Regions from separate parts of the Streptomyces sp. NBC_01381 genome, predicted to be linked through region 1. Evidence: riboswitches for the same ligand, from Rfam matches in the RefSeq annotation. Region 1 holds a riboswitch; each other region holds the start of a gene.
The links. Region 1 has a riboswitch for cobalamin ahead of OG453_RS41130 (CoA-acylating methylmalonate-semialdehyde dehydrogenase). Riboswitches for the same ligand answer to the same signal wherever they lie in the genome.
Positions count from the first base shown of each region.

Region 1 (6,966 bases):
GACACCGTCGACGCGCTCCGGGACGCCGTGCACGCGGTCGACGGCGCGGACGCCCTCGTCGGCGGCACCACGGCGGAGACCCTCGACACCCAGCGGGCCGCCGACCGCGATCTGCGCACGGTCATCCCGATCGTCCTGCTCGTCGTCCTCGGCGTCCTGATCTGGCTGCTGCGCGCCCTGGTCGCTCCCCTGCTGCTCCTGGCGACCGTGGTCCTGTCCTTCTTCGCCGCTCTCGGCGCCTCGAACCTGCTCTTCGAGAGCATCCTCGGGTTCGCCGGCGTCGACTGGTCGATCCCGCTGATGGGCTTCGTCTTCCTGGTCGCGCTCGGCATCGACTACAACATCTTCCTGATGCACCGCGTCAAGGAGGAGGTCGCGCGACTCGGTCACGGCCGCGGCGTACTGGAGGGCCTGACCAGCACCGGTGGCGTCATCACCTCGGCGGGCGTCGTGCTCGCCGCGACGTTCGCGGTCTTCGCCGGGCTGCCGCTGGTGACCATGGCGCAGATGGGCGTGATCGTCGGCATCGGCGTCCTCCTGGACACTTTCCTCGTACGTACGGTTTTGGTCCCCGCCCTTGCCTTGGACCTGGGCCGCCGGTTCTGGTGGCCGGGCAAGCTCTTCCACGCGCCGGGGCAGCGGGAATCCTCGCCGCGTGAGGCAGAACGGGAGGTCGAACACGCCTGATCGGTACGCCCACTTGGCACGCCCCGGTGCGACGGGCATCGCACCGGGGCCGCCCGTTCACCGGGCCGTCGGCGCGGCCACCAGCCCCCTCTCGGGCTCGGGGACCGGCCGGCCCGCCCGCCGCAGGGCCAGCACGGTGCGGACGGTGACGACGATCCGAAGCACCGCCAGGAGCACCCCGAGCCCGGCCACCGCGACAAGCAGCCGGCCCATGTCGGGCGCGAACAGCAGCACTTCGCGCAGGGTCACGCCCATCTGCTCGGGCAGGACGAAGCAGGCGACGCCTGCGGCCGGCAGGCAGCCGGTGACCGCTGCGACACCGCCCACCATCGCGCGGCCCGGGGCGCGCCGCTGTCCACCGCGGGAACGTACACGCGGACGCACCACCCGGAACCCCGACCACCCGACGACGGCCGCAAGAGCGACGGTGACGGCACCGAGTACGACGAGTGCCCAGGTCAACCACCCGTCCTCGTCGACCTGTCGGGGCTCACCGCCGAGCAGGATGCCCGCCGCACCGAAGGCGGTGTTGTTGAGCAGGTTTTCCTTGTTCTTCGCGAAGGCGTTGTGCTGGACGACAACCGCGAGGTTCCGCTCCGGGACGAGGACCACGATGCCGTGGTAGCCGGGTGTGGCACCCGAATGCCAGACCATGCGCGCGCTCGGGTCCTCCAGCTCGTCGTCCCGCCAGCCCAGACCGTAGCGGTGGCGATCATGGACGGAGATGGTCCCCTTGTGCATCTCCCGGAACCCTTCCGGGGTCAACAGGCCGCCCGCGTCACCGCGCGCGCCCTTGAGCTGGGCGGCGGCGAAGGCGCTCATGTCCTCGGGGCTCGCGCCGAGATAGCCGTACGGCACACCTGATGTGTCGAAGTCCGATGCGAACGACCGGGGTTGACCGAAGAAGAACCGGTACCCGGGTGGCAGTCCCCGCCGTTCGGCTCCCCCGGAGTCCGTGATGGCCCCCTTCATACCCAGGGGCCCCAGGACGTCCTTGCGCAGCTGCTCACCGAACGGCCGCCCTGTGACCTCCTCCAAGAGGGCGCCGAGCAGCATGTAGTTGGCGTTGCTGTACTCGTGCCGCTCGCCGGGCGGGGCAGACAAGGTGACGCCGGCCAGCTCACGGGCGAGGCGCCGGACGCCGCCCGGCTCGTTGTCGAAACGGTCCGCGCGCGTGATGCCGTCCCGCTCCGACAGACCGCTCGACTGGTTGAGCAACTGCCGCACGGTGACGGGCTTCTCACCCTCACCCTTGGGACGGAACCACGGCAGATGGCGCCGCACGGGCGCATCCAACTCGACCTCGCCCGCCTCGACCTGCCGCATCACGGCCAGCGCGGTGACCGGCTTGGCCAGGGAGCCGACCAGGAACGGGGTGCGGGAAGTGACCGGCTCGCCACGGCCGTCGCGCCCCCATGTGCGGCGGTGCACGACGTCGTCTCCACGGATGACCGAGTACGCGAGACCGGGCGCACCGGCCCGCTTCATCTGCCCTCGCACGAAGGAGTCCGCCTTCGCCGTCAACTCCCGCTCCCCCGCAGGATCCACCGCAGAGGCGGTCAGTGGCGTAAGCGCCATCAGGAGCATCAGGCACACCACACCGATCCCCCGTAACCATGCCGAGCCTGGCCTGCGGAATCCCATCGCCCGCACACCGCGCATCGCTTGCTCCACCCCTCGCCGTCACGCAGGGCGGACGCCCCGAGAGCCATAACAGTATGGCCGTACGGTTATTATTGGCAATACGGCGGTACGGTTACGCCATGCCACGCGTCGCCGATCACGAAGAACGCCGCCAGCAGGTCGCCGCCGCCGCGGGCAGGCTCATCGCCACCGAAGGACTGAAGGCGGCGACGGTCGCCAAGACGGCTGCCGCAGCCGGGATCTCGGTCGGGCTCGTCCAGCACTACTTCCGCACCAAGGACGAGATGCTGCTGTTCACGTACCGCCACGTCCTCGAGACGGTCGAGCACAGGCTTGCGGAACTCGTCGTCCGGTCCGAGAAGGCCGGCACACGCATCGAGCACACCCTCCTCGACGGACTCGCCGAGACCATGCCGCTGGACGAACAGCGCCGCCAGGAGTGCCGGGTCGCCCTCGCCTTCACCGGCCGGGCCGTCGACGACCCGGACCTGGCCGAGGTCAAGGCGGGCGCGCTCCGTCGGCTGCGCTCACTGATCGCCACAGCCGTCACCAACGCCAAGGAGTGCGGCGAAGTACCCCCCTCGACCGACGCCGCCACCGAGGCGGCCCGCATCGCCGCGTACACCGACGGGCTCACCGCGCATCTGTGCGCCGACCCCAGCGGGCTGCACCCCGACGCCGCACTCGCCGCTCTCGGCGACCACTTGGCCGGCGTGTTCACCGGCGAGTGCCTGCTGCGAGGGAAGGAGCCGGGAGTACGACCCGGCCGGGCGGGCGGGCCGTCATAAGTCGGCGCACAAACGCTCCGGCCACCTTTCGTATGGACGGCAACGACAAGCGGTCAGCACCCGCGCAGCACAGCCCGATGCGGCGGCCGCCCGCGACATGGCTACAGGACGGGCAGGCCGTAGAGGGAGAACTTTCGTCCGCCTTCCGGGCCCGAGGCGAAGCCCATGCACAGCTGCGGTTCCCCCGCCTCGGGCCCGTGCAGCACGGCAAGGCCTTCGGGCTCGCGGTGCGTGAGCTGGCGGCCGGCCTGGGACTTGTACTCCTGCACCACCGCCCCCGTGCTCAGGTCGATGCAGTGCAGCAGCACCGTGTTGTCCGGCTCTGAGGAGCTGTTGGCGTCGCGGCCGGCGCCCATCAACTGGTACGCGTAGTCGCCGTCCAGTGTCATGCCCTGAAAGGGCAGGCCGAGGTCCATGCCCGGCTGAGCGAAGTCGATCAGCGGCCAGAAGACCCCGGCAGTGAAGGCGTCCAGGTTGTAGAGCGCGTAGCGACGGCGCCCGGGGAGCCCGTGGCGCAGCAGCAGACGGCGGTTGTTCAGGTCAAGGGCGGCGCAGTTGGCGGTCGAGCCGGGGTGCGGGCGGTAGACGGTCACACGGCGGTCAGCGCTGTGCAGCACGGTGTTCTCGGCGTACGGGAAGCGGCCGATCGCGCGCCCGAACCCGGAGACCGGGTTGGCGTCGCACTCGACCCACAGCGTGACGGCTCCGCCCCAGCTGCTGCGGGAGCTGTCCACGCTGATCGCGGTGCCGTGGCCGAAGCCCTTGAGGTACATCCGGCCCAGCACCTCGCCGCGCATCGACAGCCGGTTCAGACAAAGGTCACCGGCATCGTGCCGCTCAGTATGGCTGTAGGTGCGCGATTCGCCCGCGAGCTGGACCCCGCTGGGGATCACCTGGAGCGCGTAGATGTGCCCGTGGAGCTCGTCGAAGGCGAAGGACTGCATCACCGTCTCGTGATGCAGCGTCTTCTCGTGGATCAGGCGGGCGCCGGTGTCGGCCAGGTCGAAGCGATCGCCCGTAACGTCCGGGGCGCTGTCCCGGCCGGCGGCAACGGCCTTTGGGACGCCGAGCGCTGCTGTCGCAAGCACCACACCGCTGAGACCGAGCACCGTTCTGCGGCTTGGCGACGTGAGGCCGGGCGCTGTCGATGAATCGGTAACTTGTCGAAGTCGCATTTCAGTACTTTTAACGCCCGTACACCTGCGTGGAGAACGGGCGCGCGGCGGTGCCGTGAAGTTCAGCCATTCGCTGTGCCGGGAGCACGTCGGCGCACCGGTCATCTTGCGCACTAGATTTACTAGGACGTCCAACTATATATTCGAGGCCAAGGCCCGCGGTGCAGGGAAGCCGGTGTGATTCCGGCACGGTCCCGCCACTGTGACCGGGGAGTACGTCGTCGAGCAGTACGCCACTGACGAGCAAGTCGTCGGGAAGGCGGGCGGCGTGCGGTGATCCGGGAGTCAGGATACCGGCCGCGGGATGTTCCGTGTTTCCACGAGGATGGAGCAGACACGCATGGCATCGACGCGCTTCCACGCTCTCGACGGACCCGTCCGGCGACTCCCGGCTCCCGCCGCGCAGTCCCCGCTCGCACGCCTCGTGCGCTGACGGCTGTCCAACCCACGCGATCTCGCGCAGCCCCGCGCTGACGTCACCGCGTCCACGCGGCGGAGCTGTGTGCCATCCCGGATCGATCCCTCCCATCGAGAGCAGGCATCCATGGTCCGCGAGCAAGACCGCACCACCGTACGCGAATTGACCCACTTCGTCGGAGGCAAGCACACCTCGGGAACTTCGGGGTTCTACGGCGACGTCTACGACCCCAACACCGGCCGCGTCCAGGCCCACGTTCCGCTCGCGAGCCGGGCCGAGACCGAGGCAGTGATCGACGACGCCGCCCGGGCCCAGCTCGAATGGGGCGCCTGGAATCCGCAGCGCCGCGCCCGGGTGCTGCTTCGCTTCCTCCAACTCGCCGACCAGGAGCGGGAATCCCTGGCCCGGCTTCTGTCCAGCGAGCACGGCAAGACCGTCGCCGACGCGCACGGAGACATCCAGCGCGGCCTGGAAGTGGTGGAGTTCGCCGCCGGCATCCCGCACCTGCTCAAGGGCGAGTTCACGGACAACGCGGGCACGGGCATCGACGTCCACTCGCTCCGGGCTCCCCTCGGCGTCGTCGCGGGCATCACCCCCTTCAACTTCCCGGCGATGATCCCGCTGTGGAAGGCCGCCCCGGCCCTCGCCTGCGGGAACGCCTTCATCCTCAAGCCCTCCGAGCGCGACCCGTCGGTGCCACTGCGCCTCGCCGAGCTCTTCCTCGAAGCGGGTCTGCCGCCGGGCGTACTGAACGTCGTCAACGGCGGCAAGGACGCCGTCGACACCCTGCTCGAGGACCCGCGCGTCGAGGCGCTGGGATTCGTCGGCTCCACTCCGATCGCCGCGCACATCTACGCCACCGCGGCCGCGCACGGCAAGCGGGCCCAGTGCTTCGGCGGCGCCAAGAACCACATGATCGTGATGCCGGACGCCGACCTCGACCAGGCCGTGGACGCCCTCATCGGCGCGGGCTACGGCTCCGCGGGCGAGCGCTGCATGGCGATCTCGGTGGCTGTTCCAGTTGGCGAGAGCACCGCCGATGCCCTGGTGGCACGGCTGCGCGAGCGCATCGCGCAGCTGAGGATCGGCCGCAGCGACGACCCTGAGGCCGACTTCGGCCCGCTGGTCGGCCCGGACGCGCTGGAGCGGGTGCGGTCCTACGTCGACCTCGGGGTTCAGGAGGGCGCCGAACTCGTCGTGGACGGCCGGGACTTCACCCTGCCCGGCCACGAGGGCGGGTTCTTCGCCGGAGCCTCGCTCTTCGACCGGGTCACCCCGGCCATGCGCATCTACCAGGAGGAGATCTTCGGCCCCGTCCTGACCGTCGTACGAGCAGCGGACTACGAGGAAGCCCTGCGCCTGCCCAGCGAGCACACCTTCGGCAACGGCGTGGCGATCTTCACCCGGGACGGCGACACCGCCCGCGACTTCACCCGGCGCGTGAACACCGGGATGGTCGGCGTCAACGTGCCCATCCCGGTGCCGGTCGCCTACCACACGTTCGGTGGCTGGAAGCGCTCCGGATTCGGGGATCTGAACCAGCACGGCCCGGACGCGATCCGCTTCTACACCCGTACGAAGACGGTCACTTCACGCTGGCCGGCGGGCCTGCGCGAGGGCGCCAGCTTCACCATCCCCACGATGAGCTGAGGAGCGGGCCATGACCAACACCTCGCTCACCGAGGACCAGCAGGCCCTCGTCGAGGCCAGCCTGGACTTCACCCAGGACCACCTCGCCCCGCACGCCCTGGACTGGGACCGCGACAAGCACTTCCCCGTCGACGTGCTGCGCAAGGCGGCCGGGCTCGGGCTCGGCGGCGTGTACGTGCGGGAGGAGTCGGGCGGCTCGGGACTCACCCGCTCCGACGGCGTCCTCGTCTTCGAGACCCTGGCGTCGGGCTGCCCGTCCATCGCGGGGTACCTCTCCATCCACAACATGGTCGCCTGGATGATCGACGCGTATGGCGACGACGCCCAGCGCGAACGGTGGCTGCCGCGCTTGTGCGCCATGGAGGACCTGGCCAGCTACTGCCTGACCGAACCGGGCGCCGGGTCGGACGCGGCCGCCCTGACCAGCCGGGCCGTCCGCGACGGCGACGACTGGGTGCTCAGCGGCGTCAAACAGTTCATCTCCGGTGCGGGCGCAGCCCAGTTGTACGTCGTGATGGCCCGCACCGGCGTCGACGGACCGGACGGGGTGTCCGCCTTCGTCGTCGACAAGGACGACCCCGGCCTGTCCTTCGGCGCCAACGAA
Region 1 covers NZ_JAPEPI010000003.1:610,130-617,095, forward strand. Annotated here, with positions in the region: gene OG453_RS41110 (MMPL family transporter) at 1-687, shown strand, start outside; gene OG453_RS41115 (serine hydrolase) at 745-2,265, opposite strand; gene OG453_RS41120 (TetR/AcrR family transcriptional regulator) at 2,451-3,119, shown strand; gene OG453_RS41125 (teichoic acid biosynthesis protein C) at 3,221-4,207, opposite strand; cobalamin riboswitch at 4,424-4,611, shown strand; gene OG453_RS41130 (CoA-acylating methylmalonate-semialdehyde dehydrogenase) at 4,839-6,362, shown strand; gene OG453_RS41135 (acyl-CoA dehydrogenase family protein) at 6,373-6,966, shown strand, end outside.

Region 2 (6,966 bases), on a different contig from region 1:
CCGGGGCCTCGTCCAGCTCGGCCACGGCCCGTACCGCATCGTCGATCAGGCCGACGACGTGCGGGAACGCGTCGCGGAAGAACCCGGAGATGCGCACCGTCACATCGATGCGCGGCCGCCCGAGCTCCGCCACCGGCACGATCTCGAAGCCGGTCACGCGCCGGGACGCGTCGTCCCACACGGGACGGCAGCCGAGCAGCGCCAGGATCTCCGCGATGTCATCGCCCTGCGTACGCATCGCCGACGTGCCCCACACGGTCAGACCCACGGACTTCGGGTACTCACCCGTGTCCGCCAGATACCGCGCGATCAGCGAGTCCGCGAGGGACTGGCCGACCTCCCAGGACAGCCGCGAGGGGATGGCCTTGGGGTCGACCGAGTAGAAGTTGCGTCCGGTCGGCAGCACATTCACGAGCCCGCGCGTCGGCGACCCGGAAGGACCGGCGGGAACGTAACCGCCGTCGAGCGCCCGCAGGATGTGCCCGATCTCGTCGGTCGTCCGCGCGAGGCGGGGCACGACCTCCTCGCAGGCGAAGCCCAACACGGCCACGGCGGGAGTGACTTCGACCCCGAGCACGTCTCGCACGAGGCTGCGTACGGCTTCCAGCTTCCAGCCGCGCTCCTCCATGCCCTCGGCGAGGCGTCGGCACAGCTGCTCCAGGAGGTCAAGCGCGTCGGCGCCGGTCCGAGCGGGCCCGTCGACCAGGGACGTCAGACCGTCCGCCACCTTCACGGCGGCGCCCGGCTCGGCGAGCAGCTCCTTCTCGCTGAGCCCGAAGTGCTCGGCGAGGCAGGCCCGCAGGCCGGGCAGCGCGTTCGCCTGGCCGCCCCACACCTGCGAGGCCCGCAGTACGGCGAGCACCAGATTGACGCGCGCCTCGCCCTCGGGGCCGCCGCCGAGGATGTGCAGGCCGTCACGGATCTGTACGTCCTTGATCTCGCAGAGATAGCCGTCGATGTGCATGACGAACTCGTCGAACTCGCCGTCGTCGGGCTGCTCGTCGACATGCAGGTCGTGGTGGAGCTCGGCGGCCTTCACCAGCGTCCAGATCTGCGCGCGGACGGCAGGGGCCTTCGTCGGGTCCAGGTCGCTGACGAGTGCGTACTCGTCGAGCAGCTGCTCCAGCTTCGCCAGATCGCCGTACGTGTCCGCCCGTGCCATCGGCGGCACCAGGTGGTCGACGACCGTGGCGTGCCCGCGCCGCTTGGCCTGGGTGCCCTCGCCGGGGTCGTTCACGATGAAGGGGTAGATCAGCGGCAGCTCGCCGAGCACCGCGTCCGGGGCGCAACTCCCGCTCAGGCCGAGGCCCTTGCCCGGCAGCCACTCCATCGTGCCGTGCTTGCCCATGTGGACGACCGCGTCGGCGCCGAAGGACAGCTCCAGCCAGCGGTAGGCCGCCATGTAGTGGTGCGAGGGCGGCATGTCCGGGTCGTGGTAGATCGCGATCGGGTTCTCGCCGAAGCCGCGCGGCGGCTGGATCATCACGACGACGTTCCCGAACTGCAGGGAGGCGAGCACGATGTCGTCGCCGTCCACGTACAGGCTGCCGGGCGGCTCGCCCCACGCCTCCAGCATGCCGTCGCGCAGCTCGGGGGCCAGCTTGTCGAACCAGGCCCGGTAGTCGGCGAGCGGCACGCGCGCGGGCGCGGCGGCCAGCTGCTCCTCGGTGAGCCACTCGACGTCGTGGCCACCGGCGTTGATGAGCCGGTGGATCAGCTCGTCGCCGTTGTCCGGGTGGCCCTCGACGACGTATCCGGCATCGCGCAGCGAGTCGAGCACGCGCACCGCCGACGCGGGCGTGTCGAGCCCGACGGCGTTGCCGACACGCGAGTGCTTGGTGGGATAGGCCGTGAAGACGAGCGCGAGCTTCTTCTCGGCGTTCGGCTTGTGCTTCAACTGGGCGTGCCGCAGGGCGATTCCGGCGACCCGGGCGGCGCGCTCGGGGTCGGCGACGTACACCGGTACGTCGTCGGGGCCCTGCTCCTTGAAGGAGAACGGCACGGTGATGACACGGCCGTCGAACTCCGGGATCGCCACCTGCATCGCGGCGTCCATGGGGGAGAGCGCGGCGTCCGACGCGTCCCACGTCGCCCGCGACGAGGTGAGGCAGAGTCCTTGCAGCACAGGGATGTTGAGGTCGGCGAGCGCGCCGATGTCCCAGGCCTCCTCGTCGCCGCCCGCGCTCGCGCCGGAGGCATGCGTGCCGCCCGCCGCGAGGACGGTGGCGACCAGGGCGTCGGCCCGCCCGAGGATCTCGTACAGGCCCGCGTCGGCGCCGCGCAGCGAACCGCAGTACACGGCAAGGGCGTTGGCGCCCCGCGCCTCGATCGCGTCGCACAGCGTGTCCACGAAGCCGGTGTTCCCGGAGAGCTGGTGCGCCCGGTAGAAGAGCACACCGACGGTGGGCCGGCCCTCGACGTACTCCCGGGTGCCATGCACCCCGTACTCGGGCATCTTCTGCGGCTCGGCACTCTGCCGCTCCTGCGTGTCGGCGGCCGACGCCCGGCCGCGACCCGCCGCGAGGACGTCCTCCTTGAGGAAGCGCACCAGCTCGCGCAGATTGCCCGTGCCGCCCTCGACGAGATACCGCAGCGCCTCCGCCACGGACCCCGCGTGCACGGTCGACTCGGCCATCAGCTCCGCGTCCGGCACGGCCTCGCCGCCGAGCAGCACCGTCGGGATCCCGGCGGCCTTCAGCGCCGCGAGCCCGTCCTCCCAGGCGCGCCTGCCGCCGAGGAGGCGTACGACGGCGATGTCGGCGCCCTCGATCAGGGCGGGCAGCTCGTTCTGTACGTCGACCCGGGTCGGGTTGCCGATGCGGTACCCGGCGCCCGAGGCACGGGCGGCCAGCAGGTCCGTGTCGGCGGTGGACAGAAGCAGGACGGTCATGAGGGTGCCCCCGGTGCGATGAAGGGGAGACCGGACGGTGTGCCGGTCTCGATCAGACTGAGCAGCGCGTCCGTGTCCGCGTGTTCTTCGATCAGGTCTCCGAGCAGGTCGAGCTGCTCCTCGCGCAGTGCGCCGAAGCTGGTGTCGGGCGCGGGCACGAAACGGCGCCCGGCGGCGCGGGCCACCTCGGTGAGGAAGCGCCGCCGGAACGCGTCGCTCTCAAGGGAGCCGTGCCAGTGCGTGCCCCACACCTCACCGACGCGGCAGCCGTCCAAGAAGGGCTCTCCGCCCAGGACTTGGGCGACGCCGTGATGAATCTCGTACCCCTCGACGGGTTCCCCGAGTGCCTCGCCGACGGGCCGGGCGAGGGTCTTCTCGCGGGCGAACCGCACGCGCACGGGCAGCAGCCCGAGCCCGTCCACGGCCCCCGCGCGCGATTCCACGTCGTCCTCGATGTGCTCGCCGAGCACCTGGAAGCCGCCGCAGATCCCGAGCACGGGCCGCCCCTCGGCCGCACGCCGCGCGATGGCGTCGGCGAGCCCACGCTCGCGCAGCCATTCAAGCGCGCGCACGGTCCCGCGCGTCCCCGGCACGATCACGAGATCGGCGTCGACGAGTTCCTCGGCCCGGTCCACGAACCGCACGACGACACCGGGTTCGGCGGCGAGCGCGTCCACGTCCGTGAAGTTCGACATCAGCGGTACGGCACAGACGGCGACCCGCAGCACGTCCTCGCCGACCGGGGGAGCGACGACGGACTCCCGCACGGCACCCCGCAGGGACACCCGAAGGCCGTCCTCCTCGTCGATGCCGAGCCCGTGCTGGAACGGCAGCACACCGAACGTGCGCCGCCCGGTGAGTCCTTGCAGCATGTCGAGCCCGGGTGCGAGCAGCGACACATCGCCCCGGAACTTGTTGACGAGATACCCGGCGACCAGTTCCTGATCCTCGGCACTGAGCAGCGCGGTCGTGCCGAAGAAGGAGGCGAAGACGCCACCGCGGTCGATGTCGCCGACGACGACGACGGGGAACCGGGCGGCCCGCGCGATCCCCATGTTCACAATGTCCGTACGCCGCAGATTGATCTCGGCGGGACTGCCCGCGCCTTCGCAGATCACGGCGTCATAGCTGCCCCGAAGTTCCTCAAGACATCCCACCACGGTCGAGAGCAACGCCTCCTGGCGCCCGCCGTGATAGCCACGCGCACTCATCTCGCCCACGGGCTTCCCCATGAGCACCACCTGACTGCTGCGGTCGCTGCCCGGCTTGAGCAGCACGGGATTCATCAGCGCGCTCGGCTCGACCCGGGCGGCCTGCGCCTGCATGGCCTGCGCCCGCCCGATCTCGGCGCCTTCGCGCGTGACGAAGGAGTTGAGCGACATGTTCTGCGCCTTGAACGGCGCGACGGAAACTCCTTTGCGAGCCAGCCACCGACAGATCCCGGCGGTGACGACGCTCTTCCCGGCGTCAGAGGTGGTTCCGGCAACAAGCAGCCCGCCACTCATGAGGTTCTCCTTGACTTGCTCTGCCGTCCTTGCTGTGGGCAGGCGTTCCGCAGGGCGGAACGGGTGGGCACAGTCCCAACTGCCGGGCTCCGCTTCGGACGGGCGGCCATGGCAACCCCCAGCGCCAGCAGCCCAACCCGCCGAGACAGCCGAACAGCCCGCTCGATGTCAGCCACGGCAACGGCACGCCCACCCCCATTGAGAACAGGCCGATGCTCAACCCGCCCCCCGTACGAGAGAGTCCCCCCGAGCCGCACCCCCAACGCCCCGGCAAAGGCCGCCTCAACGGGCCCAGCGTTGGGACTCGGATGCTTGGCGGCATCGTCACGCCAGGCCCGCAGCGCCCCGGAGGGCGAATCCCCCGCAGCAGCCGCCAGCAGGGCGGTCAGCCGAGCCCCCGGCCACCCCAGAACATCATCGAGCCGAGCAGACGCCCACCCGTACCGGAGGTACCTCGCGGACTTGTGCCCCACCATCGCGTCCAACGTGTTCACGGCCCGAAACCCGACAAGCCCCGGAACGCCCGCCAACGCCCCCCACACCAGCGCCCCCACGACGGCGTCGGACGTGTTCTCGGCGACGGACTCGACGACGGCCCGCGCGATGCCGTCGGCATCCAGCGCCTGCGGATCCCGCCCGCACAGATGCGGCAGCCACTCCCGCGCCACCTCGATGTCCCCCGCGGCGAGCGCCCCGCCGATGGCCCGCGCCTCACGCCCGAGCGAGGTCCCGCCGACCACGGCCCAGGTCGCGGCGGCGGTCAGCGCGACCGATCCGGCGCGCGAGTGGCGACGTACAAGAGAAGAGGCAAGGGCGGCGGCACCCGCAGCACCGCCGGCGCACACCACGGCATGCAGCGCGCCCCACCCGCGGTGATCCCGCCACAGGACACGCTCGACGGCACCCGCCGCACGCCCGAACGCGGCGACCGGATGCCCGCGGCGAGGATCACCGAGAAGCAGGTCACCGAGGAGCCCGGCGGCGGCGCCGTACGCGAAGTCGCGATCGGCACACACGGGTTCAGCCGACCGTTACGTGAAGGGGAGCGACGGGCCCGGCCTGGACAGGCGGGGGCACAGGAACCGGCAACGGGCGGCCGCGCATGGCGATATGTCCTCACTCAGGGTGTCCGCGCCCTGGTTCGACGTGATCGGCGGGCGAGAGTTCCTGGCTCACGGGGAGTCGTCTCCCCGGTGACAGTGGCGGGACCGCGCCGGATTCGCACCGGCTTCCTCTTCTGCCGCCGTAATGGCTCCGGCAGTCCACCACGCCCGCGAACGCCCGTCAACTCGCCTTTGACCTGCGACGGGAGAGTGTGCCAAGGCCCACATACGAAGGTGGGGTGCGGGACGCCGAAGCGTCTCGCACCCCACCTCGAACTCCGTCGTCAGGCGACGAACTCCGGCCGTCAGGCGACGATCAGATAGATCCCGTACGCCACCGCGGCCGCGCACAGCGCGAAGCACGCGTACGCGCCGGCGCGCGCCGCCGCAGCGTTGCCGCCCGCGGCGGAAGCGGCGCCGGAGGCGGCCGCCTCGTGCTTGGAGAGGCCGACGATGCCGAGGGTGAACAGGCCCACCAGGGCCACCGTCACCGCGAGGCTGACTCCGAAGACGGAGCCGAGAGCTGCCCAGTCGATGTCCATGCTGATCTGTCCTTACACCGTGGCAGGCCGGGCGGGGTCCGCCACGGAGCCGGTCGGGGCCGGGATGGTGGCCTTGACGTGGTCGTCGTCGGCGGCCGTCGCGGCGGCGCCGGTGGGCGGCGGCGTGACGGCGGCGATCGCGGTGGTCACGACGCCCGCGGGCTCCGCGTCGGAGCCGCCGATCTCGTCGTCCGCGACGTTCGTGTGGTCGACGGCGTTGCGCCGCGAGAGCACCCAGATGACGGCCGAGCCGCCGACCAGGAGCGCCGCGGTCGCCGCGATGCCCCAGGGGCCCTGCTTGGTGAGGAACTCGGCGCCCGCGCCGACCAGGCCGGCGGCCGGGAGCGTCAGACCCCAGGCGACGAACATCCGGGTCGCCGTGGACCAGCGGACCACACCGCCCTTGCGGCCCAGGCCCGCGCCCATCACGGCGCCGGAGCAGGACTGCGTGGTGGAGAGCGAGAAGCCGATGTGCGACGAGGCGAGGATGACCGTCGCGGCGCTGGTCTGGGCGGCGAAGCCCTGCTGCGGCTGGAGGTCGGTGAGGCCCTTGCCCATGGTGCGGATGATGCGCCAGCCGCCCAGGTAGGTGCCGAGCGCGATGGCCACACCGGCCGAGACGATGACCCACATCGGGGGGTTCGCGCCGGGGTTGAGGACGCCGCCGGTGACCAGGGCGAGCGTGATGATGCCCATGGTCTTCTGCGCGTCGTTCGTGCCGTGCGCCAGCGAGACGAGGCCGGCGGAGGCGATCTGGCCGGCGCGGTAGCCCTTGGCGGTCGACTTGGTGTCGGTGTTGCGGCCGATCCGGTACGTCAGGCGCGTGGCCGCCATCGCGGCGAGACCCGCCACGAGCGGCGCGGCGAGGGCCGGGATCAGGATCTTGGTGACGACGGTGCCGCCGTTGATCGACGACCAGCCCATCG
Region 2 covers NZ_JAPEPI010000001.1:3,450,738-3,457,703, forward strand. Annotated here, with positions in the region: gene cobN (cobaltochelatase subunit CobN) at 1-2,890, opposite strand, end outside; gene OG453_RS16085 (cobyric acid synthase) at 2,887-4,395, opposite strand; gene OG453_RS16090 (cobalamin biosynthesis protein) at 4,392-5,411, opposite strand; cobalamin riboswitch at 5,534-5,685, opposite strand; gene OG453_RS16095 (hypothetical protein) at 5,804-6,040, opposite strand; gene OG453_RS16100 (inorganic phosphate transporter) at 6,053-6,966, opposite strand, start outside.
Region 2: it holds a riboswitch for cobalamin, as region 1 does, so the genes downstream of both, OG453_RS16090 (cobalamin biosynthesis protein) here and OG453_RS41130 (CoA-acylating methylmalonate-semialdehyde dehydrogenase) in region 1, are expected to answer to the same signal.

Region 3 (6,966 bases), on a different contig from region 1:
GCGACCCCCGGCTCGGCGACTTCGTGCTCGCCGTGCACGAGGTCGCGAGCAACGCGATCGTGCACGGCGGCGGCAAGGGCCATATCCACCTCGACCACACGGACGACGGCCTGCGCTGCGTCATCACCGACAACGGCCCGGGACTCGCACGGCCACTGAACGGCCACAGCCACGGCCACGGCATCGACATCGACATCGACAGCTCCGTCGACGACGAGGCCGAGAACGGCCGCGGTCTGTGGCTCGCCGAGGCGCTCGCCGACCGCCTCGACATCACGGTCGGCGACACCGGCACCACCGTCACGCTGGTGGCACTGCTGCCCTGAGCGCCAACTCCTCAGGGGTGCGCGGCCCGTCGTCCGTCTCCGCAAGCAGCCCGTGCGCGTGCAGCAGATCGCGCACGGCGATCCCCCACGGCAGATGGAGGCCTGCCTGGGCCAGCAGGTCGCGCCGGGCCAGCGACTGCGCGACCGGCCCGGTGCGCACCCCCGAGGGGGTGAGCAGCGCCGCGTCGTCCGCCCAGCGCAGGGCCAGGTCCACGTCGTGGGTGGCCATGACCACGGTCGTCCCCGAGTCCCGCAGCCGTTGCAGGGTGGCGAGGAGGCGTTCCTGCCCGTCGGGGTCGAGCCCCGCGGTCGGCTCGTCGAGGATCAGTACGCGCGGGCGCATCGCCACCGCACCGGCGATGGCGGTCCGCTTGCGCTGGCCGTAGGAGAGCAGATGGGTGGGGCGGTCGGCCAGGGCGCCGATGTCCAGTGCGTCGAGCGCCTCGGCGACCCGTGCGCGGACCTCCGCGTCGGGCAGGCCGAGGTTCAACGGACCGAAGGACACGTCCTGTTCGACCGACGCGGCGAACAGCTGGTCGTCCGGGTCCTGGACGACGAGCTGAACGGTCGTACGCAGCCGGGTAAGACCCTTGCGGTCGTACGTCACCCTGCTCCCGTCGACCGTCAACTCACCGGCGTCCGGGCGCAGTCCACCGCTGAGCAGCCGCATCAGGGTGGTCTTGCCGCTGCCGTTGCGTCCGAGCAGCGCGAGTGCACGCCCCTCGACGATGTCGAAGTCCAGGCCGTCGAGCACGGTGGGGCCGTCCTCGTACGCGTACGAAGCCGCGCGCAGAGCCACCAGGGACTCGCCCGGCGGCATGGGAGGAGCGCTCGGCTCGCTCATGGAAGAAGCCTTTCGAGTACGAGGGTGAGGGCCACCAGGGCCACGAGAAGTGCCGCGCTCACGGTCACGAAGGGCCGGGAGACCCGGGCCTCGGGCACAAGGACCCGCAGCGTCCCGTCGTAACCCCGTCCGGCGAGGCCCGCCTGCAGCCGGCTCGCCCGGTCGAAGGCCCGCACGAACGCGGTGGCGCCGAGCCCGGCGAGCGACCGCCAGGCGGCGGCCCGGGTCGTGTGCCCGAGCCGCGCGGCCTGCGCCTGACGGATCCGCGTCATGGAGTCCAGAAGCAGAAAGCTCATCCGGTACGTGACGAGCGCCACGTCCACAACGGGTGCCGGCACGCCCGCCTTGACCAGGCGGGGCAGCAGGTCCGACATCGGCGTGGTGAAGGCGAAGAGCAGGACGCCAAGGGAGGCCGCGGAGGTGCGCAGGAGCAGACCGCCCGCGCGCGCCGGACCGCCGTCGGCGAGCGTGATGAACCCTCCTGGTCCTGCGATCTGGATGAGCAGGCTCAGGGCGCCGGTGACGCAGAAGCCGAGCGGTACGCGGTAGGCGCGCCACAGCTTGCGGGGCGGCACGCCCGCCGGGCCGAGCAGCACGGCGAGCGCGGCGACCAGGACAAGGGCGGCGCCCGGCCAGGGCGGCAGGGAGACCGCGAGGGCGGTGAGACCGAGCCCGAGCACGGCCTTGTCCACGGGATGACGGCGGCGCCAGCGACTGCTGTGCGCCGCCGCGTCGATGGGCAGCACGCCGGATCAGACCTGCTCGGTCTTGGGCCGGGTGCCCTCAGCGCCCACGTCCGCATCCCCATCCACATCCGCGTCCGCGTCCGCATCCGTGGACGGCTCGGCGTCGGCGGCCTCCGCCCGCGCACGTTCGGCACCCTGGCGGCGCCCCTTGCGCAGCCCGAAGTAGTAGGCGAGGACGCCCGCGCCGAGCGCCGCCTGCAGGGAGAAGAGCGCCGATTCGATCTCCCCGGACGGGGGTTCGTACAGGGGCGAGAACCACGGCTCGTACTCGGGGTCGTTCTCGGCGATCGCCGTCTCGGCCTGGGCGTCGGCGCCGGTGAACGGCTCTTCCTTGTCGTCGCCGAGGCCGAGGACCAGGGGCAGCACCGCGAGTGCGGCGACGATGACCAGGAGCAGGGTGTTGATCTTCGCGTTGCGGCTCATCAGGCACTGGCCTCCGTCTCGGACTTCTTGCCCTGAAGCAGCACGCCGAGCCGGGTGAGCTCGCCCTTGCTGGACTGCACGAGGAGCCGCATCACCAGGACGGTGAGCAGTCCCTCGCTGACCGCCAAGGGGATCTGCGTGACGGCGAAGATGCCGCCGAACTTGCCCAGGGCGCCGATGAATCCGCTGGAGGGGTCGGGGAACGCCAGGGCCAGCTGGACGCTGGTGACGCAGTACGTCGACAGGTCGGCGACGAACGCCCCGAAGAACACGGCCACCATGAGCGGTACGTCGTATCTCTTCAGGAGCCGGTAGACGGCGTACCCGGCCCATGGCCCGATGATCGCCATGGAGAACACATTGGCGCCGAGCGTGGTGAGCCCGCCGTGGGCGAGCAACAGAGCCTGGAACAGAAGTGTGATGGTGCCGAGCACCGCCATGATCGGCGGCCGGAAGAGAATCGCGCCGAGCCCGGTGCCCGTCGGATGCGAGCAACTGCCCGTGACAGAAGGGATTTTCAGGGCGGAGAGGACAAAGGTGAAGGCTCCGGACGCGCCGAGGAGCAGGGTGCTCTCGGGGTGCTCCTTGACTTCACGGGTGAGGGAACGGACTCCGTGGACGACGAACGGCGCGGACGCGACACTCCAGGCGATCGCGTGCGCCGGGGGGAGGAAACCCTCGGCTATGTGCATGGCGGAACAGACCTCTCCAGCACCTCGTGGATGGACAACGCGCCTTGACCGGTCTCCTGGCTGACGGGTCGTACCGCCCGGACTCCGCCTTCCCGGGCACGTGAGTACCCAGTGGCTGCCCCCACAGGGGGCCGGAGCCGGACTTTCCCGATCACAGTGGCGAGGGCCGCACCGGCATCACACCGGATTTCCCGAGCACCAAGGCGTGGTGACACTAGTGCGCCACGTGGGGCCTGACAACTCGCACGGCGGGCGCGGCGGTGGCACACGCAAGCGCACACCACCACCGCGTACGCCCCTGGTCAGAGGGTGGAGCGGAGCTCGCGCGCGGCGCCGACCAGGTTCTCGAGGGCGGCGCGGACCTCGGTCCAGCCCCGGGTCTTCAGACCGCGGTCCGGGGGGATAGCCGGACGCGGCGAGTTCGCCGGCGACCTGCATGTGCGAGCGGGCGGATGTCGCCGGACTCGGCGTAGCACATGTCGGTGTGGATCTGGCTGTCCGGCCGTACGCCGCTCGTGCCGAGCCGGAAGGACTCGGTGGCCGAGGCGAGATACCCGCCGTGGTGGGCGGCGCGCAGCGGCAGCGTCTCGCGCAGCGCGAGCGCGACCTGGCGGGCGGTGTCGGCGAGGGGCTGGGCGTACGCGGTCCAACGCACCGTCATCGGCTCGGGGTGGGAGATGTCGCCGGCCAGGATCGGCGGAAGACATGGCGCGTCCCGTAGGACTGGACCATGTCGTTGCGTTCGGGCTCGCCGTGCACCAGGACGTCGGTGCCGGTCTTCTCCTGGAAGGCGATGACCTCGCGGATCTCGGCCACGATGCGCTCCTCGTACGTGGCCGTGCCGATGCGTCCGGCACGCAAGTCGGCGCGGGCAGTGGGCAGTTCGCCGGTCTGCGGGAAGGAGCCGATGGACGTCGTCGGCAACAGCGGCAGGCGGCCGTTCGCGCCGGGCGGCGACCCGCTCGGCGTACGTCTGGGAACGGCGGGTGTCCGCGTCGGTGACGGCCGCGGCGCGGGCGCGCACCACCGGGTCGCGGGTGAGGGTGGCGATCTCACCGGTCTTCTGCCGGGCGAAGGCAAGCCAGCGGGCGATCTGCGGATCAAGCCCCTGCTCGGCGTCGGCGTCCAGCGGGACGTGCAGCAGGGAGCAGGAGGCGGCCACGTCGACCCGCCCGGCGAGCCCGAGCAACGTACCGAGCACGGCCAGGGACTTCCCCAGGTCGTTGATCCACACATTGCGGCCGTCGACGACGCCGGCGACAAGACGCTTGCCGGGCAGACCGCCGACGGCCGCGAGATCGTCGAGATTGGCGGCGGCGGGCCCGGTGAAGTCGATGGCGAGGCCGTCGACATCCGCCATGGCCAGCACCGGAAGGGCCTCGCCGAGCCGGTCGAAATAGGAGGCGACGAGCAGTCGGGGCCGGTCGGTGAGCGCGCCGAGATCGCGGTAGGCGCGGGCGACGGCGTTCACTTCGGCCGGGGTGCGGTCCTGCATCAGGACGGGCTCGTCCAGCTGAACCCACTCGGCGCCCGCGGCCCGCAGCTCGGCGAGGACTTCGGTATGACGGCGGTCGTTCCCGCACACCGCTGCGGTACGTGGTCACTTGCTGGAGCTGCCGCCCGTTCCCCCGAGATCGTCACGGCCCAAGTGCTCGCCCGGTGTCGCCAGCGTCTCGACCGCGTCCGCGGTTACCACCGCGCCGGTGGACTTCTTGCCGCGCCTCAGCCTGCCCTCCAGCCAGCTCGCGAAGGACGTGAGTGCGAAGTTCAGCACGACGAAGATCACGGAGACCACGGTGAAGCTGGCAATGGTGTTGGCGCCGTAGTTCGCGCTCATCGGGCGGACCGACGCGAGGAGTTCGGAGAAACCGATCAGCGCGCCGCCCAGCGCGGTGTCCTTCACGATGACCACCAGCTGGCTGACGATCGCCGGGAGCATCGCGGTGACCGACTGCGGCAGCAGCACGTGGCGCATGACCTGGTTCTTGCGCATGCCGATCGCCTTGGCCGCGTCGGTCTGGCCCCGCGGGAGGGACAGGATTCCGGCTCGTACGATCTCCGCGAGTACGGAGGCGTTGTAGAGGACGAGACCGGTGACGACGGCGTAGAGCGGCCGGCTGGCGGGGCTGATGTCGGTGTACTCGGAGTACGCCGCGTTCGCGAAGAGCATCAGGATCAGCACCGGGATGGCGCGGAAGAACTCCACGACGGTGCCGGCCGCACCCCGCACCCACCAGTGGTCCGAGAGCCGGGCGATGCCGAACAGCGCCCCGAGCGGCAGCGCGATGACCATGGACAGTGCAGCGGCGATGAGCGTGTTCTTGAGCCCCGGCAGGATGTACGTCTCCCAGGCCCGGGAGTCCGTGAAGAAGGGCCGCCATTTGACCCACTCGAGCTGGTTCTTGTCGGCGAGGCTCTGGACCACCCACCAGATCAGGACGGCGAGTGCGACCAGGAACACCACCGTGAGCAGCACGTTGCGCCGTTTGGCACGCGGCCCCGGGACGTCGTACAGAACGTTCTGCGCACTCATCGCCTCACCGACACCTTCTTGCTCACCCAGCCGAGGAACAACCCGGTCGGGAGGGTGAGGCAGATGAATCCGAACGCGAAGATGGTGGAGATGAGGATGAGTTGAGCCTCGTTCTCGATCATTTCCCGCATCAGCGCCGCGGCCTCGGCGACGCCGATCGCGGCGGCCACCGTTGTGTTCTTGGTCAGGGCGATCAGCACGTTCGCCAGCGGGCCCACCACGGAACGGAAGGCCTGGGGAAGAACGATGAGCCGCAGCACCTGGGGGAAGTTCAGGCCGATGGCACGCGCCGCCTCCGTCTGGCCGACGGGCACCGTGTTGATGCCGGACCTCAGCGCCTCACAGACGAACGACGCGGTGTAGGCGATCAGACCGAGCACGGCGAGCCGGAAGTTGATCGTCGTGAAGTCGTCGGCGCCGAGGGTGACGCCGAGCGTCTGGAACAGGCCCAGCGAGGTGAAGACGATGATCACGGTGAGCGGGATGTTCCGGACCACGTTGACGTAGGCGGTGCCGAAGCCGCGCATCAGCGGCACGGGGCTGACGCGCATGGCGGCCAGCACCGTTCCCCAGATCAGGGCGCCGATGGCGGAATAGAGGGTGAGCTGCACCGTCACCCAGAAGGCAGCCAGCAGGTCGTAACCCTCGAGAAAGTCGAACACAGTCTCCGGCCTTCCGCGTGAGTTCGTGAGTGCGTGAGTGCGTGAGTGCGTGCGTGCGTGAAGGGGCGACGCGCGCCGCTGCGAGGGCGGCGCGCCGCGGGTCACCCGCCTCAGCTGACGATGACGCCGATCTTCGGTGCCTGCTCGTTCTTGTAGCCGGCCGGGCCGAAGTTCTTCTCGACGGCGTCGTCCCAGGCGCCGTCCTCGACCATCTTCTCCAGGGCGGTGTTGATCTCCGCCTTGAGATCGCTGCCCTTTTCGACGCCGATGCCGTAGTTCTCGTTGCTCAGCTTGAATCCGCCGAGCTTGAACTTGCCCTTGAATTCGGGCTGCGCGGCATAACCGGCGAGGATCGAGTCATCGGTGGTCAGGGCGTCGATGACCTTGTTCTCCAGGCCGGTCAGGCACTCCGAGTAGCCGCCGTACTCCTGCAGCTGGGCCTGCGGCGCGATCTTGTCCTTGACGTTCTGCGCCGATGTGGAGCCCGTGACCGAGCAGAGCTTCTTGTTGTTGAGGTCCGCGGGCTTCGTGATGGAGTCGTCGTCCGACCGGATCAGGACGTCCTGGTGTGCCAGGAGGTAGGGGCCTGCGAAGTCGACCTTCTCCTCGCGCTCCGGGTTGATCGAGTACGAGGCGGCGATGAAGTCGACGTCGCCGCGCTCGAGCAGCGTCTCGCGGTCGGCGCTCTTGGCTTCCTTCCACTCGATGTCGCCGGCGTCGTATCCGAGCTCCTTGGCGAC
Region 3 covers NZ_JAPEPI010000002.1:1,516,401-1,523,366, reverse strand. Annotated here, with positions in the region: gene OG453_RS28585 (ATP-binding protein) at 1-326, shown strand, start outside; gene OG453_RS28580 (energy-coupling factor ABC transporter ATP-binding protein) at 301-1,170, opposite strand; gene cbiQ (cobalt ECF transporter T component CbiQ) at 1,167-1,916, opposite strand; gene OG453_RS28570 (energy-coupling factor ABC transporter substrate-binding protein) at 1,923-2,339, opposite strand; gene OG453_RS28565 (energy-coupling factor ABC transporter permease) at 2,339-3,031, opposite strand; cobalamin riboswitch at 3,060-3,249, opposite strand; partial or broken gene OG453_RS28560 (5-methyltetrahydropteroyltriglutamate--homocysteine S-methyltransferase) at 3,334-4,589, opposite strand; gene OG453_RS28555 (amino acid ABC transporter permease) at 4,632-5,564, opposite strand; gene OG453_RS28550 (amino acid ABC transporter permease) at 5,561-6,226, opposite strand; gene OG453_RS28545 (glutamate ABC transporter substrate-binding protein) at 6,337-6,966, opposite strand, start outside.
Region 3: it holds a riboswitch for cobalamin, as region 1 does, so the genes downstream of both, OG453_RS28565 (energy-coupling factor ABC transporter permease) here and OG453_RS41130 (CoA-acylating methylmalonate-semialdehyde dehydrogenase) in region 1, are expected to answer to the same signal.

Region 4 (6,966 bases), on a different contig from region 1:
CCGCGCAAACCGATGGTGATGGCCTATTTGTGGCTGGGCGGTCTGCAGGAGACGCTGGTCAGCACGTTGATCGTGTAGTTGCTGGTGCAGTTGCCGGTGTAGTGGAACGGCTCACGGGGGCCGAAAATCGATGTAGACGGCACCTGTAACAGGTGTTCGCTCAGCGGATCCTCAAATCCGGATAACGATCACGTCACTTCAATGCCCCCGTATGACGCCGCGGGGGAATTTTGTCCGCTTCTTCCAGTGGTCTGCGCCACACGTGGCTGAGCCGATCACTGTTGCGACCGTGATAAATCTTCACGACCACTCGGTGACGCCACCCATGTCACCGATGGCGCTCGGGCCGGCAGACCGCCGGTAGCACTCCATCCATATCCGGGGGGATCAGGACCTGATCCGTGGCCATACGCAGACTGCGGGCACGGATCAGCGTGGAGAAAGGCGTCACCATGACCTCAGTGCAGGTCGAAGAGCATCACGACGGCAATGAGGCCGATCAGGCCAAGGGCTCGTCCGGTTCATCCGGCGAGGGCTATCAGCGCGGGCTCGGGGCCCGCCAGATCCAGATGATCGCGATCGGCGGTGCCATCGGCACCGGCCTGTTCCTCGGCGCGGGCAAGGCCATTCACAAGGCCGGCCCCAGCCTCATCCTGGCGTACGCCATCGCCGGCCTTGTCATCTTCTTCATCATGCGGGCCCTGGGCGAGCTGCTCATGTACCGCGCCGTCTCGGGTTCCTTCTCGGAGTACGCGCGCGAGTTCATCGGCCCGTTCTTCGGATACGTGACCGGCTGGACGTACTGGCTCTTCTGGGTCGTCACCGGCATCACGGAAGTCACGGCCGCGGCCCAGTACATGCAGTACTGGACCCACAACTCCATCCCACAATGGGCGTACGCGCTGATCTTCACGGTCATCCTGTACGGCGCCAACCTGATCTCCGTGAAGCTCTTCGGTGAGCTCGAGTTCTGGTTCTCGATGGTCAAGGTCACCGCGATCATCGGCATGATCCTCATCTGCGCCGGCATCCTCACCATCGGCTTCTCCGACGCCGGTGACACCGCGTCCGTGAGCCACCTGTGGGACCAGGGCGGGTTCTTCCCCAACGGCATCGGCTCCACGCTGATGACGCTGCAGATCGTGATGTTCGCCTTCCTCGCCGTCGAGCTCGTCGGCGTCACCGCGGGCGAGTCCAAGGACCCCAAGACCGTCCTGCCCAAGGCCATCAACACCGTGCCGTGGCGCATCGCCGTCTTCTACGTCGGCGCGCTCATCATGATCCTCTCGGTCGTGCCGTGGACGTCCTTCAAGCCGGGCGTCTCCCCGTTCGTGAAGGCCTTCGAGGAGATGGGTCTGGGCATCGGTGCCGCCATCGTCAACTTCGTCGTCCTGACGGCCGCGCTCTCCTCCTGCAACTCCGGCATGTACTCCACGGGCCGCATGCTCCGCGACCTGGCGCTCAACGGCCAGGGCCCGCAGTTCTTCACCAAGCTGACGAAGAACGGCCTGCCGCTGGTCGGCACCACCGTCTCCGCCGCGTTCATGCTGGTCGGCGTCTGGATCAACTACCAGTGGCCGGGCGAGGCGTTCAACTACGTCGTCTCCTTCGCCACCATCTCCGGCATGTGGGCCTGGATCATGATCCTGGTCTGCCAGATCAAGTACCGCCGCAAGGCCGACCGCGGCGAGCTGCCGCAGTCCACCTTCCGGGCTCCGGGCGCGCCGTACACGAGCTGGTTCGCACTGCTCTTCATCGGCATGGTCATCGTGATGATGGGCGTCGACAAGGACGCGCGCATCTCGCTCTACGCAGCCCCGGTGTGGGCGCTCATCCTGGGCGTCGGCTACCTGGTCATGCAGAAGCGCAACGGTCAGCCGACGGGCGGCGGCGACGCCGAGCCGCAGGACGCGATCAAGTCCTGACTCCCGCCTGATCCCTGCTGATCCCAGCATGTGGGCCCGTTCGTACCACACTTCGGTACGGACGGGCCCCTCTGCTTATCCTGGCTCCCATGCTGACCCTGACCCAGGCCCTCCACGACCAGATCGTCGCGCACGCGCGCCAGGACCACCCCGACGAGGCGTGCGGCGTGGTCGCGGGTCCCGCGGGCACCGGCCGCCCCGAGCGCTTCATCCCGATGCTGAACGCGGCCCGCTCGCCCACGTTCTACGAGTTCGACTCGGGCGACCTGCTCAAGCTGTACCGCGAGATGGACGACCGCGACGAGGAGCCGGTGATCGTCTACCACTCGCACACGGCGACCGAGGCGTACCCCTCGCGCACCGACATCACGTACGCGAACGAGCCCGGCGCGCACTACGTCCTGGTCTCCACGGCGGACACCGACGGCGCGGGCGACTTCCAGTTCCGCTCCTACCGGATCGTCGATGGCGAGGTCACCGAGGAAGAGGTCAAGGTCGTCCAGGCATACTGAGCCTCACCTTTGAGGCGGCAGGACCCAGGAAGCCGGTGCGAATCCGGCACGGTCCCGCCACTGTGACCCCACCCTTCGCGGGTGGGGCAGTCAGGAACTGACCTGCCGCCCTCTCCCACGGATACAGGGGACGCGGAATCCCCTGGAGGAGGCACAGCTCAGCCATGTCCCGACCGCTGCGCGCACTCATAGCCGCCGCCCTGTTCGCCCCGCTCGCCGCGTGCACGAGCTCCGCGGAGCCCGATGCCGCGCCGGGGGCGAAGGCCGCCGGGTTCCCGTACACCGTCACCAACTGCGGCGTGAAGACGACGTACGATGCGCCCCCGAAGCGCGCCGTGACGATGAACCAGCACACGACGGAAGTGATGCTGGAGCTTGGCCTTGCGGACCGCATGGCGGGCACCGCCTTCCTGGACGACAAGGTGCTTCCGTCGTACGAGAAGGCCTACGCGTCCGTCCCGGTCCTGGCCAAGGAGTACCCCTCCTACGAGAAGCTGCTCGCCGCCAACCCCGACTTCGTGTACGGCGGTTACCCGAGCGCCTTCCTCGCGGGCGAGGGCCGCAGCCGCGCGGCGCTCGCGAAGTCCGGCATCAGGACCCGCCTCGACGTGGAGGGCTGCGCGAAGCGCCCGGTGACCATGAAGGACGTCTTCCGGGAGGTCCGCGAGGTCGGCTCCACCTTCGGGGTACGGGCACGGGCGGACCGCTGGGTGAGCGGCGCCGAACGCGAACTGGCCGACACCGAAAAGAAGTTGAAGGGCGGCAAACCCCTCCCGGTCTTCGTGTACGACAGCGGCGACAAGACGGCCTTCACCGCGGGCGGCCGGGGCATCGGCAACGACATCATCGAGCGGGCGGGCGGCCGCAACGTCTTCGCCGACCTGGACAAGTCCTTCGGCGACGCGTCCTGGGAGTCGGTGGTGGACAGCAGCCCCGAGGTGATCCTGATCCTCGACTACGGCGGCACGACCGTCGCCCAGAAGAAGCGCCGCCTCCTGGAGGACCCGGTGCTCGCCGACGTCCCCGCCATCAAGAACAAGCGGTTCGCGGTGCTGCCGCTGTCGGATGTGGTGACGGGGGTGCGGGCTCCGGGTGCGGTGAAGAAGCTGGCGGAGCAGCTGTGAGCCGCACCTCTCAGAAACCGCCCTACGCAGCCGTCATCACCGCCCTCCTCATGGCCCTCGCCGCAGCGGCCACCGCAGGCCTCGCCCTCGGCTCGGTCAAGATCCCCGTGACCGATGTCCTGGAGATCCTCACGGGCAGAGCGGAACCCTCCCCCTTCCGCACGATCGTGCTGGACGCCCGCCTACCCAGGGTCCTGCTCGGCGCGGCCGTGGGCGCGGGCCTCGCCGTCATAGGCACGGTCCTCCAAGCCCTGGTCCGCAACCCCCTCGCGGACCCCTTCCTCCTGGGAGTCTCCTCCGGCGCGTCGGCCGGCGCGGTCGCCGCGATCGTCCTCGGCAGCGCCTTCGGCATCGGCGCGGGCCTGTCCCTCACGGTCACGATCCCGGCCGCGTCCTTCGCGGGCGCGCTCCTCTCCCTGCTGCTCGTCTACACCCTGGCCAGAAGCGCCGGCGGCGGCTTCGCCACGGGCCGGCTGATCCTGGCGGGCGTGGCCGTCTCGTACATCCTCTCCGCCCTGACCAGCCTGATCCTGGTCGTCGCGGACAGCACGGACCATCTGCAGGAGGTCCTGTACTGGACGCTCGGCGGCCTCGGCAGCGCCCGCTGGGACATGCTGGCCCTCCCCGCAGGCGTACTGATCGTCGGCACGGCGCTCCTGCTCGCCCTGGCCCGCCCCCTGGACCTGCTCCTCGTCGGCGAGGAGGGCGCCACCGTCCTCGGCCTGGACACCGCACGCTTCCGCGCCGCCGTCTTCGTCGTCGCCTCGCTCCTGACCGGCGTACTCGTCGCGTACAGCGGAGCCATCGGCTTCGTCGGCCTGATGGTGCCGCACGCCGCCCGGATGCTGGTCGGCGCATCCCACCGCGCGCTGCTGCCGGTCGTGGCGCTCGCGGGCGCGGTGTTCCTGGTGGCCGCCGACCTCGCCGCGCGCACGGTCGCCGCCCCGCAGGACATCCCGGTGGGGGTGCTCACCGCGCTCACCGGCGGCCCGTTCTTCCTGTGGCTGCTGCGCAGGAGCCGTGGCGGGGAGGCGGCCGTATGACCGCCCTGAGCACCGAGAACCTCGCCTATCGGGCGCCCGGCGGCCGCCTCCTCGTCGACGGCGTCACGCTGCACGCCGCCGACGGCGAGACCGTCGGCATCGTGGGCCCCAACGGCAGCGGCAAGACGACCCTCCTGCGCTGTGTGTACGGCACGCTGACGCCCACCGGCGGCCGCGTCCTCCTGGACGGTGACGACCTGGCGGGCAGCTCCGCCAAGGCCCGCGCCCGCCGCATCGCCACCGTTCCGCAGGACGGCCACGGCGGCTTCGAGCTCACCGTCCGGCAGATCGTCGCGATGGGCCGCTCCCCGCACAAGCGCTTCTGGGAGGCGGACACGGCCGAGGACGAGCGTCTCGCCCGCGCGGCCCTCGAGCGGGTCGGCGCGGCCGGCCTCGCGCACCGCACCTTCGCCGGACTCTCCGGCGGCGAGCGCCAACGCGCCTTGGTGGCAAGGGCGTTGGTGCAGCAGCCCGCCGTACTGATCCTGGACGAGCCGACCAACCACCTGGACATCCGCTACCAGCTGGAGATCCTCGGCCTGGTCCGCGCCCTCGGCACGACCAACCTCCTCGCCCTGCACGACCTGAATCTCGCGGCGTACTACTGCGATCGTCTGTACGTTCTCGACGCCGGCCGCCTCCTCGCGTCAGGACCGCCGAAGGAGGTCCTGACCAGCGAGCTCCTGGCCGAGGTGTACGGGGTGACGGCAGAGGTCTCGGTCCACCCCGCGACCGGGGCGCCGACGGTCACGTATCTCCCGCCATCCACGTGATGGACGTAATCCGTCCACCATGCGAGATCACATTCCAGAACCCGGACCGGGAATCGATACGATGACCGCATGGTTCCCCACGACGTGAGCGACAAGATGCCGGGCATGCTGCTCGTTGCGCGTCTGCACGTCGATCTGTGCAGGCTCTCGAGCGCGATCTGTCCGCGCTGACCGCTGCCGCCGTACGGCCGTGAGCCGCGGCGCCACCACCGCGTCCTGCCCTTGCACCACGCATTACGCATCAAGCACCACGCACCCGCACGACCGGGCCGCCGCGCGCCCACCACGTGACTTCTCCCGACAGGAGCCCTCAGCCATGGCCATCGAGGTCCGCATCCCGACCATCCTCCGCACCTACACCGACGGCGAGAAGGCCGTCCAGGGCAGTGGGGACACCCTCGCCGAGCTCTTCGCCGACCTCGACTCGCGGCACGCGGGCATCGCCGAGCGCATCGTCGAAGGCGACAAGCTGCGCCGCTTCGTGAACGTGTACCTGAACGACGAGGACGTCCGCTTCCTGGACGGCATCTCCACCAAGCTCACCGACGGCGACAACGTCACGATCCTCCCGGCCGTGGCCGGCGGCATGGTCTGATCCCGGATGCCTCGCTACGACTCCCCGCTGGCGGCCGTGGGCAACACGCCCCTGGTCCGTCTGCCGAGCCTGTCCCCATCGGACGACGTACGCATCTGGGCGAAGCTGGAGGACCGGAACCCGACCGGTTCCATCAAGGACCGCCCGGCCCTTCACATGGTCGAACAGGCGGAGAAGGACGGGCGGTTGACGCCCGGCTGCACGATCCTGGAGCCGACGTCCGGCAACACCGGCATCTCGCTCGCGATGGCGGCCAAGCTCAAGGGCTACAACATCGTGTGCGTCATGCCGGAGAACACCTCGCAGGAGCGGCGTGACCTCCTCGCCATGTGGGGCGCGGAGATCATCTCCTCCCCGGCGGCGGGCGGCTCCAACACGGCGGTGCGCGTCGCCAAGGAGCTGGCGGCGGAGCACCCGGACTGGGTGATGCTCTACCAGTACGGGAACCCGGACAACGCGGGCGCGCACTATGCGACGACCGGCCCGGAGATCCTCGCGGACCTGCCCTCCATCACCCACTTCGTGGCGGGCCTCGGCACGACGGGCACGCTGATGGGCGTCGGCCGTTTCCTGCGCGAGCAGAAGCCGGACATCAAGATCGTCGCGGCGGAGCCCCGCTACGACGACCTCGTCTACGGCCTGCGGAACCTGGACGAGGGCTTCGTCCCCGAGCTGTACGACGCGTCCGTCCTGACGTCCCGGTTCTCCGTCGGCTCGGCGGACGCGGTGACGCGCACGCGGGAGCTGCTCCAGCAGGAGGGCATCTTCGCGGGCGTCTCCACCGGGGCCGCGCTGCACGCCGCGATCGGCGTGGGCAAGAAGGCGGTGGCGGCGGGGGAGTCCGCCGACATCGTCTTCGTCGTGGCCGACGGCGGCTGGAAGTACCTGTCGACGGGCGTCTACACGGCACCGACGACCGAGGCGGCCATCGAGACCCTGCAGGGGCAACTCTGGGCGTAGGGCGGTCGCTGCGGCGCCTTGCCTGCAAACTCCG
Region 4 covers NZ_JAPEPI010000001.1:2,041,819-2,048,784, forward strand. Annotated here, with positions in the region: gene OG453_RS09760 (DUF2017 domain-containing protein) at 1-78, shown strand, start outside; gene OG453_RS09765 (amino acid permease) at 453-1,925, shown strand; gene OG453_RS09770 (M67 family metallopeptidase) at 2,015-2,437, shown strand; cobalamin riboswitch at 2,410-2,558, shown strand; gene OG453_RS09775 (ABC transporter substrate-binding protein) at 2,602-3,561, shown strand; gene OG453_RS09780 (iron ABC transporter permease) at 3,612-4,604, shown strand; gene OG453_RS09785 (ABC transporter ATP-binding protein) at 4,601-5,377, shown strand; gene OG453_RS45120 (putative leader peptide) at 5,447-5,548, shown strand; gene OG453_RS09790 (MoaD/ThiS family protein) at 5,694-5,972, shown strand; gene OG453_RS09795 (PLP-dependent cysteine synthase family protein) at 5,979-6,932, shown strand.
Region 4: it holds a riboswitch for cobalamin, as region 1 does, so the genes downstream of both, OG453_RS09775 (ABC transporter substrate-binding protein) here and OG453_RS41130 (CoA-acylating methylmalonate-semialdehyde dehydrogenase) in region 1, are expected to answer to the same signal.